4 regions of the Pseudoalteromonas sp. S3776 genome follow, and region 3 is predicted to be linked to each of the others. Evidence: predicted binding sites of a transcription regulator. Region 3 holds the regulator's gene; each other region holds the start of a gene.

What was found. The regulator sigma-54, encoded in region 3, starts transcription at its own class of promoters, with help from an activator protein. The targets are predictions, from matches to a motif close to GTTGGCACGNNNNTNGNNT.
Region 1: a site for sigma-54 is predicted at 2,073-2,091, ahead of CWC16_RS05495 (flagellar basal body rod protein FlgF). Genes of this name have one in related genera too.
Region 2: a site for sigma-54 is predicted at 2,076-2,094, ahead of CWC16_RS02140 (hemerythrin domain-containing protein). Genes of this name have one in related genera too.
Region 4: a site for sigma-54 is predicted at 2,105-2,123, ahead of CWC16_RS15205 (DUF3192 domain-containing protein). Genes of this name have one in related genera too.

What each region holds. Positions count from the first base shown of each region.
Region 1 covers NZ_PNCU01000010.1:10,704-15,465, forward strand. Annotated here, with positions in the region: gene CWC16_RS05485 (flagellar hook assembly protein FlgD) at 1-522, shown strand, start outside; gene flgE (flagellar hook protein FlgE) at 581-1,951, shown strand; gene CWC16_RS05495 (flagellar basal body rod protein FlgF) at 2,128-2,871, shown strand; gene flgG (flagellar basal-body rod protein FlgG) at 2,893-3,681, shown strand; gene flgH (flagellar basal body L-ring protein FlgH) at 3,702-4,385, shown strand; gene CWC16_RS05510 (flagellar basal body P-ring protein FlgI) at 4,397-4,762, shown strand, end outside.
Region 2 covers NZ_PNCU01000002.1:207,958-212,719, forward strand. Annotated here, with positions in the region: gene CWC16_RS02120 (tetratricopeptide repeat-containing diguanylate cyclase) at 1-995, shown strand, start outside; gene CWC16_RS02125 (DUF6500 family protein) at 1,006-1,224, opposite strand; gene CWC16_RS02130 (hypothetical protein) at 1,251-1,508, opposite strand; gene CWC16_RS02140 (hemerythrin domain-containing protein) at 2,137-2,556, shown strand; gene CWC16_RS02145 (hypothetical protein) at 2,642-3,055, opposite strand; gene CWC16_RS02150 (TonB-dependent receptor) at 3,403-4,762, shown strand, end outside.
Region 3 covers NZ_PNCU01000019.1:96,650-101,411, reverse strand. Annotated here, with positions in the region: gene mgtE (magnesium transporter) at 1-264, opposite strand, end outside; gene CWC16_RS09800 (HPr family phosphocarrier protein) at 405-677, opposite strand; gene rapZ (RNase adapter RapZ) at 718-1,563, opposite strand; gene CWC16_RS09790 (PTS sugar transporter subunit IIA) at 1,583-2,035, opposite strand; gene hpf (ribosome hibernation promoting factor) at 2,040-2,327, opposite strand; gene CWC16_RS09780 (RNA polymerase factor sigma-54) at 2,355-3,854, opposite strand; gene lptB (LPS export ABC transporter ATP-binding protein) at 3,924-4,649, opposite strand; gene lptA (lipopolysaccharide transport periplasmic protein LptA) at 4,646-4,762, opposite strand, start outside.
Region 4 covers NZ_PNCU01000040.1:27,579-32,340, reverse strand. Annotated here, with positions in the region: gene CWC16_RS15215 (PAS domain-containing hybrid sensor histidine kinase/response regulator) at 1-698, shown strand, start outside; gene CWC16_RS15210 (diguanylate cyclase) at 682-1,587, shown strand; gene CWC16_RS15205 (DUF3192 domain-containing protein) at 1,678-2,058, opposite strand; gene CWC16_RS15200 (D-2-hydroxyacid dehydrogenase) at 2,273-3,217, opposite strand; gene CWC16_RS15195 (1-acyl-sn-glycerol-3-phosphate acyltransferase) at 3,647-4,762, shown strand, end outside.

The DNA.
Region 1 (4,762 bases), on a different contig from region 3:
GCTGATAACGATCAGATGATTGCGCAAATGACTAATTTTACCATGGCGCAAGGTATCACAGATTTAAACACAAATTTTGAGTCGCTTGCCTCTTCAATGACTTCAAACTCTGCTCTACAAGCATCAACCCTGGTTGGTAAACAGGCGCTTTTAGAATCTAATACGCTTGAACTTGGTGAAAGTGGCGAGGCAAAAGGGTCGGCAGTTGCTGAAGAAGCCGTTGATAGTTTAAAAATTAAAGTCACAGATGCCTCTGGGCAACTGGTTAGAACTATCGATATGGGTTCGCAAGCAGCGGGTGCTGTGCGCTTTAGTTGGGATGGGAATAATGAATCTGGCGAACGCCTACCAGAGGGCGAATACACGATTACTGCAGAGGGCAGTACCAACGGCGAGTTTTCAAGCTTACCGGTAGCCACATTCAAAAATATTGAAAGCGTTAATATCAACGGCTCTAGTGGCATTATTATTAACACCAAAGAGGGTGCGGTTAGGTTGACAGATGTCGCAGAGATCGCATAACCATTTAAAAGTATTTCGCCTGCTAGCAGGCTATTAGATTAAAAGTTAGAGGTGAATTATGAGCTTTAATATCGCACTTACAGGCCTAGCTGCCGCTCAAAAAGACTTAGACGTAACAGCAAATAATATTGCTAACGTAAATACCACTGGTTTTAAAGAATCGCGGGCTGAATTTGCTGATGTATATGCTGCATCTGTGTTTAGCGCAGGTAAAACCAAAAATGGTGATGGTGTGCAAACAACTATGGTTGCACAGCAATTTCATCAAGGCTCACTGCAATTTACTAACAACTCGTTAGACTTAGCGATTACCGGCGAAGGTTACTTTGCAATGACCGATGATATTTCGTCGCAAGATTTAACCTATACTCGTGCAGGTGCATTTAAGCTAAATCAAGACAATTTTATGGTTGACGCCAAAGGTAATTACTTACAAGCTTTTCCGGTTGATGCATCAAGTGGGGACACCACATCGGTAAGTCTAAGTACAACTAACCCAATTCAAATTCCTGATTCATCTGGTTCGCCTCGTGCTACGGAAAACGTATTTTTGTCATTTAATTTAGATGCAACAGCAGATGCTACCGGCCTTGCTTTTGACCCTACATCAAATGGTACGTATAACTCGTCAACGTCTACAACCGTTTACGACTCATTAGGTGAGCCGCATATTCTTCAGTACTTTTTTGTTAAAGAAGAAGACGCTGCTGCAGGTGGTACTGATAACAGCTGGGAGGTATACGCCACCTTAGATGGGAAAGTTGTAGATGGTACATCAGGTGCAGAGCAAACAACTACACCTTATACACCGATAGCTACACTTGGCTTCGACTCTAGTGGTTTACCTGCGACAACCAACGGTATAGCAAATACTAACGCCACAACATTTGACGAAATTAATTTACCGGCAGGTGCAGGCACTGGTTTATCGTCAATGCTTGATAACGGCGCGACATTTCCAAGCACGGGTATTGAGTTAAATTGGCGCGATGAAAATAACACAGCAGGACGTATTCCCACTCAGTACTCAAGTGGTTTTGAAGTAAAAGCCCTTGACCAAGATGGCTCTACAGTCGGTCGTTTAGCGGGTATTGATATTGGTACAGACGGTAAAATTGTGGCCTCGTACAGTAATGGTGATTCAACCTACTTAGGGCAAGTGGCTATGGTACGCTTTCCAAACTCACAAGGTTTATCGCAAGTAGGCGATACCAGCTGGAAGCAAAGTATTGACTCTGGCGAGCCGGTAGCCGGTGAAGCAGGTTCGGGTACTTTTGGTAGTATTAATTCATCTGCACTTGAGCAATCAAATACCAACTTAACAAACGAATTAGTTGATTTGATTACCGCTCAACGTAACTACCAAGCAAACTCTCGAGCGCTTGAAGTTAACTCAACAATTCAGCAAAGTATTTTGCAGATTCGATAAGTTAACCTTATTTTTGGTTAAGATTTTAAGGCTGCATTTTTGCAGCCTTTTTTATACCTAATACCACAAAAATAGCCTAGCTGAACCGTTCAATACCTTTCTTATATTGTGTCAAATTTAATCTGGCATCTATTTTGCATTTATCAACTCAGAGATTTTTTATGTGAGTCGATGTTATGGACAAAATGGTCTACATTGCGGCCTCTGGCGCTAAGCAAAGCCTACAAGGGCTTGCACTTAAAGCCAATAATTTGGCAAACGCAAATACCACAGGTTTTAAAGCTGACTTCGCGCAAGCGCGTTCTATGCAAGCATTCGGCGAGGGCTTGCCGACCCGAGTGTTTTCTATGCAAGAGCGACCTGGTTCTAACATGACCTCTGGCGGCATAATAGAAACAGGGCGAGATTTAGACATTGCCATGAGCGATAACGCCTGGCTCGCTGTTCAAGATGAGTCAGGGAATGAAGCCTACACTAAAGTCGGTACGCTGAACATTACTGCACAAGGCATGTTAGTAACGAGCCATGGTCGTCAAGTTATTGGCGAAGGTGGCCCCGTAATTCTACCTGTCCCTATTGAAAAAATAAGCTTTAGTGCAGATGGCGCCATTCAGGTTCGCCCGCAAGGCGCACCAGCCAATTTTTTAGAAGAAGTAGACACGCTACGTGTTGTTGAAGGAAACAGCAGGCAGCTTGAAAAAGGTAACGATGGTTTATTTAGACCAGTACCTGGGCAAACCGTTGATACCTCTGAAAATGTAAAAGTATTAAGTGGTGCACTGGAAATGTCTAACGTTAATCCAGTTCACGAAATGGTCGATATGATCAACCACCAACGTCAATTTGAGTTACAAGTAAAACTAATGAAAACAGCTGAAGAGATTGACGAACGTCAAGATCAGTTGATGCGCATAGTTTAACTTTAAAATGAGGGCATACTTATGAATCCTGCATTGTGGATAAGTAAAACAGGGCTAGACGCTCAACAAACTGATATTTCAGTTATTTCAAATAATTTGGCGAATGCCAGTACCGTAGGTTACAAAAAGAGCCGCGCTATTTTTGAAGATTTACTGTATCAAAACATCAACCAACCTGGCGGGCGATCATCACAAGATACTGAGTTACCATCAGGTCTAATGCTTGGTGCCGGTGCAAAAGTGGTTGCTAACCAAAAAGAGTTTACGCAAGGCAATATGCTTACCACTGAAAACTCACTTGATTGGATGATCTCAGGCGAAGGCTTTTTTGAAGTGTTGCAACCAGATGGCAATATTGCCTATTCGCGTAATGGACAATTTACTACCGATGAAGACGGCCGCATTGTTACTTCAGGCGCTGGCTTTGTTGTTCAGCCCGAAATGAATGTTCCCGATGATGCGCAATCAATTACGGTTTCTCAAGATGGTGAAGTATCTGTACGTGTTGCAGGGCAAGCCGATAATGTGGTGATTGGTCAGCTAACAATTAGCGACTTTATTAATCCATCTGGTCTTGAGCCAATTGGTCAAAACCTTTACACCGAAACGGCTGTTAGTGGTGCGCCTGTGCAAGGTAATCCAGGTGTAGAAGGGTTGGGTACAATTATTCAGGGTTCGCTTGAAACATCAAACGTTAATGTAACAGAAGAATTGGTAAACCTTATCGAAACACAACGTGTTTACGAAATGAATTCAAAAGTAATCTCAGCCGTTGACGAAATGATGAGCTACATCAATCAACAGTTATAATCGTGCACAAGGGGATAGTTATGCGTAAAGTTATTTTATTTGCCGCAGGCACCTTATTTTTAAGTGGCTGTGTTTCTACGCAAAATAGTGAAGTGGTTCAAGACGACCCATACTACGCACCCATGTACCCAGAGCCTGTAGCAGAGCCTGTTGTTGCAACAGGTTCGCTATTTAATACCAACACATTTAATGACCTGTATTCAGATAAAAAAGCGCTTAGAACAGGCGATATAATTACCGTTAAGCTTGAAGAGTCAACACAAGCTACAAAAGCCGCAAAAACTGAAACTGACAAAGAAACCGACGCCAGTTTGGACCCCATTATTGGATTAGGTGGCTTACCTGTCAATATAGGTGGCGACAGTATTCAGTTTGGTATTGGTAGTGATTCATCATTTACCGGTGACTCTAAATCAAATCAGTCAAACAGTTTAGTGGGTGATATTTCTGTAAATGTTATGCGTGTTTTACCCAATGGTAACTTAGTTATCCGTGGCGAAAAATGGCTAACACTTAACACTGGCGAAGAGTTTATTAGGCTCGAAGGGCTAGTTCGCCCGCAAGATGTAAGCGCCGATAACACGGTTGAGTCGAATAGAATTGCGAATGCCCGCATCCAGTATTCAGGAAAAGGGCAAACACAAGAGGCGCAAAGCCCAGGGTGGTTAACACGTTTCTTCAGTAGCTCGTTGTTTCCATTTTAAAGGATAGTAGTATGAAAAACATTAAAGCGTTTATTTTGATCATACTGCTAGGCTGGCAATTTTCTGCCAGCGCGGAACGAATAAAAGATGTTTCTATGGTTGAAGGGGTCCGTGCCAACCAATTGGTAGGCTATGGTTTAGTGGTGGGGCTACCTGGCACAGGGGAGCAAAACTCTTACACGCAACAAAGTTTTAGGGGCATGTTAAACAGTTTTGGTATTACCTTACCTTCAACGCAAAGCCCTAAAATTAAAAACGTAGCAGCAGTGGCAGTTCATGCTGAGCTGCCGCCGTTCAGAAAGCCAGGGCAAACAATTGATATTACGGTTTCCTCTATTGGCAGTGCAGGGAGTTTACGTGGCGGCACATTACTACAA
Region 2 (4,762 bases), on a different contig from region 3:
TTGTAAACAAAAACATTGCACTTGCAAGCTCCGCCGGCATTAACGATATGCATTTAGCCTCAATGATTTTATTATCAGATATTTACATTAAACAAAATTTATTAAATAAAGCCAACCAAGTAAACGACGAGGTATTTTTAAATCTCGATAAATTTAGTCGCAGCATTTATAAGGCTGATTTTTTAAGCAAACGCTATAAATTAAAGCGTCAACTTAACTACACCGAGGATGCCTTTAACGCCATTGAAGATGAGCTTGCTTATACAATAAAACATTACGAAGCCACCAGCGAAACCAATATAAAAACCTTGCAGGTTAAATTTGAAGTAAAAGAAAAAGAAGACAAGATTTTACAGCTAGAATACGAAAAAAACATAAACAAATTGCAAGCTACAGAAGAACACCAACAAAAAATAATTTGGCGGTTAAGTGCATCTATTGCCTTTATTGTGGTGATCGTATCGCTATTTTTATTTTACCGACAAATGCGCCAACGTAAAAAATACCATGCTATAGCATTAACCGACTACCTAACTAACAGCCTAAACCGACGTGGCATACTACAAAAAGCTGATGAGTGCTTATCCCAGCAGAGCCTAGCAATAGCTATTGTCGATTTAGATTACTTTAAAGCTATTAACGACAAATTTGGCCACGATATAGGAGATTTAGTACTTATAAACTTTGCTCAAGCAGCAAAAGACACTCTAAATACTACTGACAAGTTTGGACGCTATGGCGGCGAAGAGTGGCTATTTGTTTTAAAAACGCAAAATCGCGATAAAATAAACAACTTTTTCAAAAATCTTGAAAATAAGTTAGCGCAATACTGCAGCGATATTGAAGCATTGCCAAGTAAAACACACATTACCTTTAGTGCTGGTGTGGCAATAAGTCATGCTAAAAGCGACTCACTAAGCGAGCTCATTAAACGTGCAGACCAACAGCTCTATAAAGCAAAAGAAAATGGCAGAAACCAAATAGCAATCGCGTAAATATACGTTATTACTGCCCTTCTATAATCATTTGTTTTATTTTTATCGCTTTTTCAAAGTGATCTAACTTATGGGTGTGTATCCACCACGTAGCGGCTTGCATCAGCAGCTCTGGATTGTCGTTTTTATTTGCAAAAAAAGCGTAAAAAGAAAGGCCTACGTTTTCGCCTTTGGCTGCTATTTTTTTATCGCATACAGCTATAATTTTTGCTTTTAGTTCTCCCTGCATACATACCTTATTTAATTGTATTTTAATTATCTAAATATACCGTTTAAAAAACTAACAATTAGCTGTAAAAGACTTCTATCAACAATACTATGATTCTCAAACTCTTTATTAGGCGTATTTACTTTTGTAGCTTTGCATTCATTATTTAGCGGCTCATTTTTATGTATATTGGTTTCATAAGCTATATCAGCTTGCTCCATACACTTTGCAGAGCCCGCATAAGGCTTTGCCGCACAGCCCGTTAAAAATATACTCAGCAACAATAAAGCTAAAACCGCTTTCATCATCAATCCTATTTTATGCACCCTTTTGCTTTAGATTATAGCTGTAAGTTTGCTTAGTTAGTCGGTTATCAAAACAAGTAGATCAATAAAAAACACTGCAATTTCATCAATAAAAGCGTCGTCTTTAGCATCCTTTTTTTATTTGAGCGCTAATACATTCATTGTAAACCTTTGAGCTTGTTTGGTTTCCCTTTAGCTCGGTCATTTCAGCTTCTTCTCTGCATAAATTGCTACCGTAATGCGGTGCTGTAGTACATGCACTTAATAACACGCACAATATTAATGCTGTAGTGGGGCTTTTTAAGTTCATCCTTTAACTATCCTAATATCTAAAGTTTTATAAAAAATATGTAAGGCGAGTATTTTCAACTTGTACCTAAATAATGCGCCACTTTAACACCCCTTTAAAATACCCAACCAGCAAAAATATGTAAGCTTATGTAGCGTGATAAGCAACCTTCTTTTTTAATCTGAAAAAATTGCAGCTTTTTATGTGTAAAAGTTACAGAGCAATTCCATAGCAAGCATTCTCAACCCATTTAACCCATACATATCAACAACTTAAACTTTGGCATTTCGCTTGCTTTTAAGTTTATAAAGCAATTACAGCAAGGAAAGAGTTACGAATATTTTTGAAGCACTACGACACGATCACGACAAACAACGCGAGTTAGTAGATGCTCTTATTCAAACGCACGGCGATACAACTGAACGCCACAAGCTAATGGACAAGCTTAAAGCAGAATTAGAAGATCACGCAAAATTTGAAGAGCGTTATTTTTATAACCCACTTATGTTTGAAGATTTAACACATGAAAAAGCACGCCACAGCGTTGCCGAGCATCATGAAATTGACGAACTAATAGAACAACTTGAAGACACCGAAATGAGTTCATCGGCGTGGTTAGTTGCAGCTAAAAAACTGCACCACTTAGTACATCACCATTTAGATGAAGAAGAACATGAGGTATTTCAATTAGCGGGTAAAGCCCTAACTGAGGGGCAAAAAGAAAGCCTAGCTAAACATTATAGCGATGCCATGCATTAGTTTTAATTTAAACCAACTTCCATACACTCCCTTGTGTACTTATTGGTTATAAGCCTTACGGCTTATAACCATTTTTTTTGCCCTGCTACTTAATTGTAAATTTAACGTCTTGATCACGTAATAAGTAAAGTGCAAAACAGGCTGCCCACATTGGCCACGCTGTAAAAAACAATAAATTATTAAAGCCATCAATATACTGATTATAAGATGAAAGTGTAGAAAGGCCATGCATTACAAAAATGATTCCGTACGTAAGGCGCTTTTTAATGCCCGCCATAAATGCTAAAACCAAAACAAGTTGTACAGCACCTATAACGTAAGCAATTATATCCGTAGAACCACTGATACCATAAAAATGTTCAAATATACGTGCGCTATGTCCAGGGTTAACAAACTTATCGAATGTCCACATTATCATTACAATAAACACCCCTAAACGTAAAGAGAAGAGTGACCATTGCAAACGGTTTTGCACATCAGAGTTAATTGTACCTGTCATAAAACTTCCTTAAAAAATATTAATAAACGTTGAAGTAAGCTAGACCGTATAACTGAGCTTTTATTTCAGAAAAGAGTAATTTTTTTCAATACATGTTTGATAGACCTCTAAGTTTATAAAAATAAATTAATAACACACAGGTTTCATTAAAATAGACTATGCTTAAAAAAACCATACAAAGCAGCAGCTTACATTATATTTTAAAACTAGGTACTTAAGTATGAATTTATTAATAGAGTATTGGCTTTCGTTCTAAAAAATAAAAAGAAGACTAAATTAATTGAAAGTTATTTTTAAGGCTTTCGGTCTTTATCGCCAACAACATTTTAATCGTAGAGAGAAAACGTTTGAAACACGCACAATTAGCAATCACGCTAGCCATTATATTAAACACACCATTGCTAGCATTTGCAGCTGAAGAACCAAAAGCAACAACTAAAAGCGCAATTGAGCATATAGAAGTAGCTGGCCAAGTTCTTAAATCTCAAGGTTTATCTGTAAAAGACGCCACTGTAGACGGCCCTTTCGGGGATAATTTGGCACTGCAAGATATCGCACGTTCAGTAACGCCTATTTCAAGCGAGTTAATAGAACAACTTAACATCACTACCTTACAAGACGTTCTTGCAGTTAGCCCAAACACATACTCTGCAAGTGGCTTTGGTGCGCCCAGTTTACCTACTATTCGTGGCCAACTCGGAGAGCTTTTTCAAGACGGTACGCGTCGTCAAGCAGGTAACAATGGCTTTGGTGTGCCGTTATCGTTCAACTCTATAGAACAAATAGATGTAGTAAAAGGTGCACCACCTGTTTTATTTGGCTCAAGCCAACGTAACGGTGGTTTTGTAAATTTACACTCAAAGACTGCTTCTACAGATGAAAGTAAAGGTAAAGTTAAGCTCTCAGCGGGACGATGGGATCAATACAGTGCACAAGTAGATTACACAGCGCCAATTATTCAAGACAAAGTAGGCCTAAGAGTAAGTTACGAGCACCTTGATGAAGGCAGCTACTACGATTATTCAGGTACTAAAAGCGACAGCTTATTTGCAGCAGTTATAATATTGCCAGACGATAAAAGCAGTTGGGACATTAACTTTGAACTATACCAAGTTGAATTTACCGATAACGCAGGTATTAATCGCCCTACTCAAGCCTTAATTGATGATGGCCTTTACATAACGGGCCAAGGCGTACAAGCCAATGGCAGTACAGTACCGGCGGCGGGTTCAATTGTATCGCCTACTGGGCAAGTAAAAATAGATCGCAGCACCGTACTTACCGATCCTGATAATCAAAACGAAGCAACAACCTACTTAATTCACAGCATTTATAAACGTGAGCTTAGTGCAAATGCCTCACTTAAAAACATTACGTATTTTCAGCATTTACAGCGTGAAGAAATAGCCCAAAACAGCTTTGTAGAAATTATAGACGGCGCTGATACAGCGCAAAACCGAACGGAGCTTACGTACCGCTGGAACAGTGACCAGCAAACAATTTTTGCTTTTGACGTGCGCTACAATAAAGTGCTCGGCTACAGCCAATTTACTACCGAAGCCGATTTACCAATTGATTTAACAGGTCCACTTTCAAACCGCCGCATTCCTTTAACCGATGCACAAAAGGCGCGGTTAGTAGAGCTAAGCCCAGGTGTGTTTGTATCGCCTGGTGGTCAATACGATTTAGATAACGATGGCAGCGGCG
Region 3 (4,762 bases):
ATGTTCAGGTTCCATTTGTGCAATGATGCCTAAACGTACATCTTCAGAGAGCTCTTCTAGCACGTCCCCTTGTACATCTGGGTCAACCAGCTGCCAAAGCATGCGTCTAATTTTATGCGGAGAGGATTCAAGTAAAAGGGCAGTATCACACGGAGCCGTTTTTGCTAGCATGCGTCTTACTTGAACAAATTGCCCACTATTAAGTGATTTAGTCACCTGTTTTAGTTGTTGCAGTGGGTAGTCTTGTTCAAACGCTTCTGGCATTGGCATCCTAATTTTTTATATACGAGGGGAGGCGATTAACCGCATTGCGATTAATCTAATTAAACACTATTCATTTACCAAGCCACACACAAATTAGGGTATAAAGCGAAAATGTATGAGTAAGCTTGGTAATTAAACGTTTATTCTTGTTCGTTAAATCGCTGTGCGATTAATTGTCCGACCGCATGCAAAGCCTTTTCTGAGTCTGGGCCTTCACATACAACTTTAACTTCTTTGCCTTTACTACTTTCGAGTAGCATTAAGGCTAATACGCTATCACCAGCGGCTTCTTTATCATCTTGATGTAAGGTAATTTTAGCATCAAACTGCACAGCTAATTGCGCAAGGACCGTTGCCGCTCTGGCGTGTAAGCCTAATTTATTTTTTATTAAAAACGTGTCTTCACAACGCATAAATTACTATACCTAAACTGAACAGGTTATTATTTTAAGGTTACTTTTCTTGCTCACGGTGCCTAATTTTTACATTTGGATGTGTCATTGCAAAGCTCTCACCTATAGTTTGGGCTAAATAAACCGAGCGGTGTTGCCCACCCGTACAACCTATTGCAATAGTCAGGTAGCTGCGGTTATTGCGCTCTAAGTGTGGTAACCAAGTTTGTACAAATGTTTGAATTTGCCAAGTAAATTTTTGCACTATGCTGTGGTTTGCCAAAAAGTCTTTTACAGGTTGATCAAGACCTGTAAGCGGTTTAAGTTCAGGCTCCCAATGCGGATTTGGCAAAAAGCGAGCATCAAATACATAATCAGCTTCTTTAGGTATGCCGTGTTTAAAACCAAACGATTCAAACGTTACAATTAGTTGTTTATCTTTTTTTCCGAGTATTTTTTCGCGAATTGACTCAGCCAACTGGTGAACACTTAAATCAGTCGTATCAAGCATAAAGTCTGCGCGGGTTACAAGTACATCAAGCAGTTCTTTTTCTTTTTTTATTGCTAAGTCGAGCGGCAATGAATCGATTGATAAAGGGTGTAATCTGCGTGTTTCTGAAAAACGTTTTATGAGTGTTTGATCGTCACTGTCTAAATAAAACAGAGTGGGTTTAGCAAAGTCCGGTAGGTATTCAAGAATATCGTTAAACTCGTCTTGCTCTTTGGGGATATTACGAACATCGATACTAACAGCTATTTTGTCATAGTTATCTGAAACACTACGTACTAAAGAGGGCAGCAGGTTGACCGGGATATTATCTACGCAATAATAACCTAAATCTTCAACCACGCGTAAAGCAACCGATTTACCTGAACCGGAACGGCCGCTTATGATTATTAACTCCATTTATAGCCCTTAGTATTTACTACGATTGATCAACAATTACTTGATACAGTTCTGCATCGGTTTTAGCGCTTCGCAGCTGTTTGCAAAATTCTTTATTGCTCAGTTTATCAGCTATGGTTGCTAGAGTCTTTAGGTGCTGCTGGTTATCGCCATCTGGTACGATGAGTGCAACAAAAATATCAACAGGACAGTTATCAATAGCATCAAAGTTTACAGGCTTGTCACTAACGAGTACTAACGCAAGCGGTTCTTCTACGCCACCCATTCTACCATGCGGAATTGCGATACCGCGGCCAATACCCGTACTACCTAGTTTTTCTCTGCTGGCTAGCGCATTAAGAATATCCTGTTGTGGTAAGTAAGGGAGCTTTTCATGAGCCAGCTCACTGATAAATTCTAAAATTCTTTTTTTACTACTAAAAAGGACCGCAGCTTTGCTGCAGTCCTGGCATACTAATGTACTTAATTTCATAATATTAGTGTCTAGCAAGCTTCTCTTTATGTTTTATGACTTGACGATCGAGCTTGTCAATCAACGAGTCTATAGCAGCATACATATCTTGGTGCTCTGTTGAGGCAAATAAATCTGCGCCGCTTACATGAATAGTCGCTTCTGCTTTTTGGTTGAGTTTTTCTACATCGAGAATGACATGCACATTGCTAATATGATCTGAGTGCCTTTCTAGCTTTGCAAATTTATTATTTACATAGTCTCTAAGTGAATCAGTTACTTCTACGTGACGACCAGTTAGGTTTAGTTGCATAAGCATTTCCTCTTTGTTTTTTACGTCTTATATCAAACTCTTTCTCTGATTTGACGGTGGAATAGCTAGCGATTCACGGTATTTTGCTATTGTGCGTCTAGCTACTTTAATTCCTTGCTCTGCCAATATATCCGCAATTTTACTATCACTCAATGGTTTGGCTGAGTTTTCCGCGGCAATTAGCTTTTTAATTAAGGCACGTATTGCGGTTGACGAACATTCGCCACCGTTTTCGGTGCTTACGTGGCTTGAGAAAAAATATTTAAGCTCAAAAATACCACGTGGCGTATGCATATATTTTTGCGTAGTAACACGCGAAATTGTTGATTCGTGCATTTCTACCATTTCAGCAACATCGTTTAAAACCATTGGTTTCATGGCTTCGGGGCCATGTTCAAAAAACGCTTGTTGTTGTTTTACAATACAGTTTGTTACTTTTAGCAGCGTGTCGTTTCTGCTTTCAAGACTTTTTATAAACCATTTAGCTTCTTGCAGATGAGAGCGAATAAACTGGCTATCACCACTTGATTTTACGGTACGTGACATGGCCGCATACTGACTATTTACGCGTATTTTTGGCATGCTATCTGGGTTTAGCTCTACCACCCAACGGCCCTTAATTTTTTTAACTGACACATCCGGTATGACATACTCAGACTCTTCCCTTACTATTGTATCTGCAGGTTTTGGGTTGAGGGTATGTATAAGAGTCATGACCTCTTTAAGCTCGTCTTCTTTAAGCTTAGTCTTTTTCATTAATGTACGATAGTCGCGTGCCGCTAATAGATCAATGTGATCGGTTAAGATCATTTTAGTTTGTTCTATAAAAGGGGTGTCTTTATCAAACTGGTTAAGCTGAATACACAAGCACTCCTGTAAGCTTCGCGCGGCTATACCTACAGGGTCGAATAATTGAATACGTTTTAAAACGGCTTCTATTTCATCCAGTTCAACTTCAACGTCGTCATCGTTTTCTTGGTTAAAGCTTTCTAAAATTTCTTCACAACTTAGCGTTAAAATACCCGAGTCATCTACAGCTTCTACAATGGCTATAGCAATGGCCTCGTCAGTTGGGCTAAAAGGAGTAAGCTGAAGTTGCCACATTAAGTACTCATGTAGCGTTTCAGTAGAGGCGCCCTGATAAATAGACTCATCTTCTGGCATTGGGCCTGAGGATGCCGCAGGGGCTGCACTCATGTACTCATCCCAAGTTACATCCATCGCCATATCATCGCTAACGGTGTCTTTATTTAAAGCTTCACCACTGTCTTGCTCGTATTCACTGGTTGTATCATCAGCCGATGCGCTTACGGTTACATCATCCGTATCTGCTTTTTGTTCATTTTTTCCAGCCGACTCTTCCGTGTAATCTTGCTCTTCTACTTCTAATAGCGGGTTGCTATCCAGTGCTTCTTGTATTTCTTGCTGGAGATCCAATGTACTGAGCTGCAGCAAGCGAATCGCTTGTTGCAATTGTGGAGTCATTGTAAGTTGCTGGCCCATGCGCAGCTGTAATGATTGCCTCATGTATCTCTAACAATCCTTTTATGTTGTTATAATTAATATTAGCAGATGCTTGTAGGTGTGGCTTAAATGTTACAGCCTAAATTGCTCGCCTAAATAAACATCGCGTACAGTTTTGTCATTTAATACGTGTTCTGGGGTGCCAGATGCAATTAGCTCCCCATGAGAAACAATGTAGGCTTTTTCACAAACATCAAGGGTTTCTCTTACATTGTGATCGGTAATTAATACGCCAATGCCACGATTTTTAAGATGTTCTATTATTTTCTTTATATCTAACACTGAAATCGGATCAACACCAGCAAAAGGCTCATCCAACAAAATAAATTTAGGGTTCGCTGCGAGTGCTCTGGCTATCTCTACACGGCGGCGTTCGCCACCAGAAAGTGCCATACCTTGGCTATCGCGTATATGTTGAATGCTAAATTCATCAAGTAAGTTGTTAAGCGTTTCTTCTCGCGCGGCTTTATTTAGCTCTTTGCGCGTTTCTAAAATAGCCATTAAATTTTGATAAACTGTTAGCTTTCTAAATATAGATGACTCTTGCGGCAAATAGCCAATGCCTAAGCGAGCACGACTGTGCATAGGTAATAACGTTATATCGTTATCATCAATAGATATTTTACCTTTGTCGCTAGGTACTAACCCTACAATCATGTAAAAGGTGGTGGTTTTACCTGCGCCATTAGGGCCTAATAAGCCCACTATGCTGCCGGCTTCTACCTCAAGGCCTACATTTTTTACAACTTGGCGGCCTTTATAGCTTTTTGCTAATAGTTCTGCTTTTAAGGTGCTCATGGTTGACCTTCGTTACCTGTTTTTTCTTTAATATTTGCTTCAACAGGCACTAAAATTGTGTGGACACGATCCGTTGAGTTTTCGTCTTTTTCTGCGCTAATAAGTTGCTGCTG
Region 4 (4,762 bases), on a different contig from region 3:
TCATGGCGGTTGATGATAACCCACTTAACTTAGACATTATTAGCAGTGTATTAAAGCAAGCCCAAGTTAATGTAGTTACAGTCACCAATGCCCCCGAGGCAATAGAGCTGCTACAAATATTAAAGCCGGATTTAATTTTGATGGATGTGCAAATGCCGCATATTGACGGTTGCCAAGCAACACAATTAATTCGCCAACAGTTTGACGCACGCCAACTGCCTATTTTTGCTTTAACAGCACATTGTGAGCCTGCAGATGTTGAGCGCTCTCTTAATAGTGGAATGAATAAGCATTTAACAAAACCTGTGGTAGCCAAGGTTTTGATAGATGCAATTAGAGACGTAGACTTTACAAAACCTAAGTTTTACGACCAAAACTTTGCGCTTACCCAGTTTAATTTTGATGAAAATTTATTGGCAACTATGGTCGGGAAGTTTGCAAAGTTATGTGACACCCAATTACAGCAAATTGAGGAAAATACCCAGCGGGATGAAGTGGTACGCTTAGTGCATAGCATAAAAGGGGTTGCGGGTAACTTAGGGTTTATTAGGCTTTCACTGTGTGCAAAACAATGTGAAACGCACCTAAAAACAACTAACGAGCCTGTTCAGCAAAGTTTAAAAGAGCTGATCACACAGCTAAAACAAGTGATTATATTTATTGAAACCTTAGGGGGACGGGATGCCGAAAAAAGCTAAAATACTGATTGTGGATGATGATCCTCTTAATCGGCTTGTGCTTGAAAAAACACTGGGCACGGAGCATGACGTATTTTTAGTCGAAAGCGGCGAAAAAGCGCTCACCTTTATTAAATTAAATCAGGTCGATTTAATTATTTTAGATGTGGTAATGCCAGGCATTGATGGTTACGAAGTGCTTGTGCAGCTTAAAGAAAACCCTATTACGCAATCTATCCCTATCGTGTTTATATCGGCTAATAATAGCCACACCGATGAAGCCAAAGGCCTTGAGTTAGGTGCAATGGATTACATCACTAAGCCCTTTAATGCATCTATAGTAAAAGTGAGAGTACGTAATCAATTACTTATTAAGCAAAAAAATGATTTGCTTGAGATGCTTGCCTCCATTGATGGCTTAACAGAAATACCTAACAGGCGTTATTTAGACGAAAACCTCTCGCGTGAATGGCGCAGAAGCAAACGTAATGGCTCATGCTTATCTGTTTTATTAATGGATATCGATCACTTTAAGCGCTATAACGACTGCTATGGACATCGTGCTGGTGATGAGTGTTTAAAGCAGGTTGCGCAAGCCTTAGCGGCGCAATGTGAGCGTAGTACTGACTTTATAGCGCGTTACGGGGGGGAAGAGTTTGCAGCGGTCTTACCCGATGTTAATAAACAACAGGCATTAGCCTTTGCACAAAAGCTAAGAAAAGCGGTAAACAATTTAAATATAGAGCACAAAGCATCTTTAAATGCAGATCATATTACAATCAGTATAGGTATTGCGAGTATGGAAAACGGCAACGCCAGTGCCGAGCAGGCTTTACTTGAACAAGCTGACCTAGGGCTATATGCCGCAAAAGATGCAGGTCGTGATCAGGTGGTTGCGCTTAACTTGTAATATGGCTGTGTTTTCACAAAGCCTTGTTTAAATCGGCCCCACACATTATGTTATTACCGAGCGGGGCAACTATATTTTACTAGCACGTTGTTATTTGGTGATCATACCCAGCGCGCTTTCACCAATACCCACCAATTTATCATTTTTAAACACCAACGGTGTGCACTCATCTTTTGTTGTTTTTCCATCAGAGTGAATACTATGCGTCATGTAATAAAGTACCTGATACACATCACCGTCTTTTTTTAACAGCTCGGTGAAGCTTGGCGTTTTTAATTGCGCTAAAACAGATTGGTAGCTGCTATCCATTTTTAGATCGGCAATTGCTTCGCGGTTTTTTTTATGATGCTGTTGCCAACTTGATGAGTCATTCCCTGCCCAGTGCGTTTCTGCTTCGCCATCTGATACGGCAATAACACAACCGGTTAGAAACGGGGCAATAAGTGCTGCAGCTAAAAGTGATTTTTTCATTGTTATAGTCCTTGATGAATTTTAATTTAATTATTTACTCTTCATGGAGCAAGTAATGGGCCAATATAACAAAGATTTAAATTCAATAGCTTATGATTTTGTGACTATTTTTAAATGATGAATTATAAAAATCATTAGTAAAAACAGCCACTTTTTAGTTTTTTTAACGATTAGGCTAATTTAGGTCAATTAAATATAGTATAGCCAAAATACGTTACACTAAACGATTACGAGATTCACCGTTAGTAAAGGCTGCTATGTTTAAGCTCACCTCATTAATTAAGCGTACGATTGACTCTGTGCTTGCCCAGGCTATGTGAGGGGTAAGCAGCAAGTTTTCGCCTGTGTAATTTGCTAGTGGGTTGGTGAGCTCTGCCGGCTCTTTTGTTAGTACATCAACGCCTGCTCCAGCAATTAAATTTTGCTCAAGCGCTGTTACTAGGTCGGCTTCGTTTATAATGCCTCCGCGGGCGGTATTAATAATAATACTGCTAGGTTTCATCATTTTTAACTCATCTAACGAAATTAAATCGCGTGTCTCATCAGTCAGCGGGCAGTGCACGCTAATTATATCAGCGGTTTTTAATACTTCTTCGAAAGGTGTGCGGTCTTTCCTACAAGGCGCACCTTTACGCTCTGCCACCACTACATTTGCGCCAAATGCTTGTGCTACTGTGGCTACCCCTTTACCCAGCGTGCCGCCACCTATAATGGCAAATGTTTTACCTTGTAAATCATTAAAGCTGTAGTCTAATCTGCAAAACATCTCGCTTTTTTGCCATGCACCTTGCTGACAATCGCGTTGATAGCGATGTGTATTACCTAATAAATTAGTTACCAACGAAAACGTGTGCTGTACAACCGAAGGGGTCGAGTAGCCTGCTACATTGGTAACGGCAATACCAAATTCTTCAGCGGCGTTTAATTCAACATTATTAGTGCCTGTTGCACTTACGCATATAAGCTTAAGTGTTTTAAGTTGGCTTATCGTATCGCGATTTAGCACAACCTTGTTGGTAATAAGGACGTCCGCGCCTTGGCTGTGAGCAACAACTTGCTCAGGTGAGGTAAGTTCGTAAGTCGTTAGCTCACCTAGTTCTTCAATGCAAGTTAACGAGGTTTTAGCTAAAGTAGCGTTATCGAGAATGGTGATTTTCATTGTGTGTCCTATCTAAATGCGTACCGTAAAATGGCAAGAGTGTTTAAGGTACTACGAATACACACTTATGTTAATGCTATTACTACCAAATGCTTAGTACAAAAAGTCAGGCTATTGATAAAAGTCTAAATTGGCTGGTCTGCCCACTCAAATATAAATAACATGATATTTTAGCGGGCTATATCGCTGGGGCCTGTTTTTCTTTTGAGGTTGAACTTACTTACCCATGAAAGGTCAGCAAGCCTTATTAAAGTTGATAAGATTAAAAAACAATGCACCAACCTCTTTTTGCGTGGTCATAAACTGAAATGGCTCGCAAATAAGCATAACCAATTGGCTATTTCTTATTTAAGAGTGGCTGAGTTATAATCAAAATTATATATAAACGGTACGTTTTGCGTGCCGTTTTTTAACATTGTAGATGCAGTAATGAGTGAATTAGAAGATAAGTACGCAGACATAAGACCTTACAACGACGACGAAGTTGCGGCCTCGCTAGCGCGTTTAATTAACGATAATGCGTTTATTGATGTAATAGCAAAGTACAACTTGCCGCGCTTTATATCGGCTATACCTTTTATTGCTCGCGCACTGGTGAGAAGCCAGTTACGAAAAAAATGGGGTAAATTTACGAGCGTTGAAGATGTGCAAAACGAAGTTGCAGAGTATTTAGATAAACTTATAAAACGCACTACCTCAAAAGTCACCTTTTCGGGTTTAGATAAATTAGACCCACAGCAGGCGTATTTATTTATATCAAACCATCGCGACATAGTGCTGGACCCTGCACTAGTGAACTGGGGGTTGTATCAGCACAATATGAAGACGGTGCGCATAGCAATTGGCGATAATTTATTGCAAATACCCTATATCACCGAGCTGATGCGTTTAAATAAAAGCTTTATCGTTAAGCGCTCAGCCAAAGCACCTAAAGAGATGCTTAAGGCGCTTACGCAGTTATCATCATATATTTATGACTCGTTAACGGCAGGAAACTCTATTTGGATTGCCCAAAAAGAAGGCCGTGCAAAAGATGGATTTGATCAAACAGATCCTGCGCTTTTAAAAATGCTGCAACTTAATGGCCGTAAACAAAAGAAAGAGTTTGGCGAGTACATTAAAGAGTTAAAAATTGTTCCGGTGTCTATTTCTTACCAGTATGAGCCTTGTGCAATTTCTAAAGCAAAAGAGCTTTACCATAAACAGCAACATGGTGAATACGTAAAATCAGCTGGCGAAGACATTGCAAGTATTGTTGAAGGGTTTAGCTCTGCCAAAGGGCATGTACACTTAGCTTTTGGAGAGCCAGTGCAAAGCGGCTGCGATGATGCAGATGAGCTAGCGCAAACAATTGATAAGCACATTGTTGAGTCTTTTTACTTACACCCAGGCAATTACATTGCCGGTGGCTGCAAGCAAGCAGTAATTAATGAGCCGGATACCGTTACCTTTGAGCAGCGTTTAGCCTTGGTGCCAGAAGAGCTAAAGCCACTTGTTTTAGCCATGTATGCAAAGCCATTTCAACGTAAAGCTGAAATCACAAAC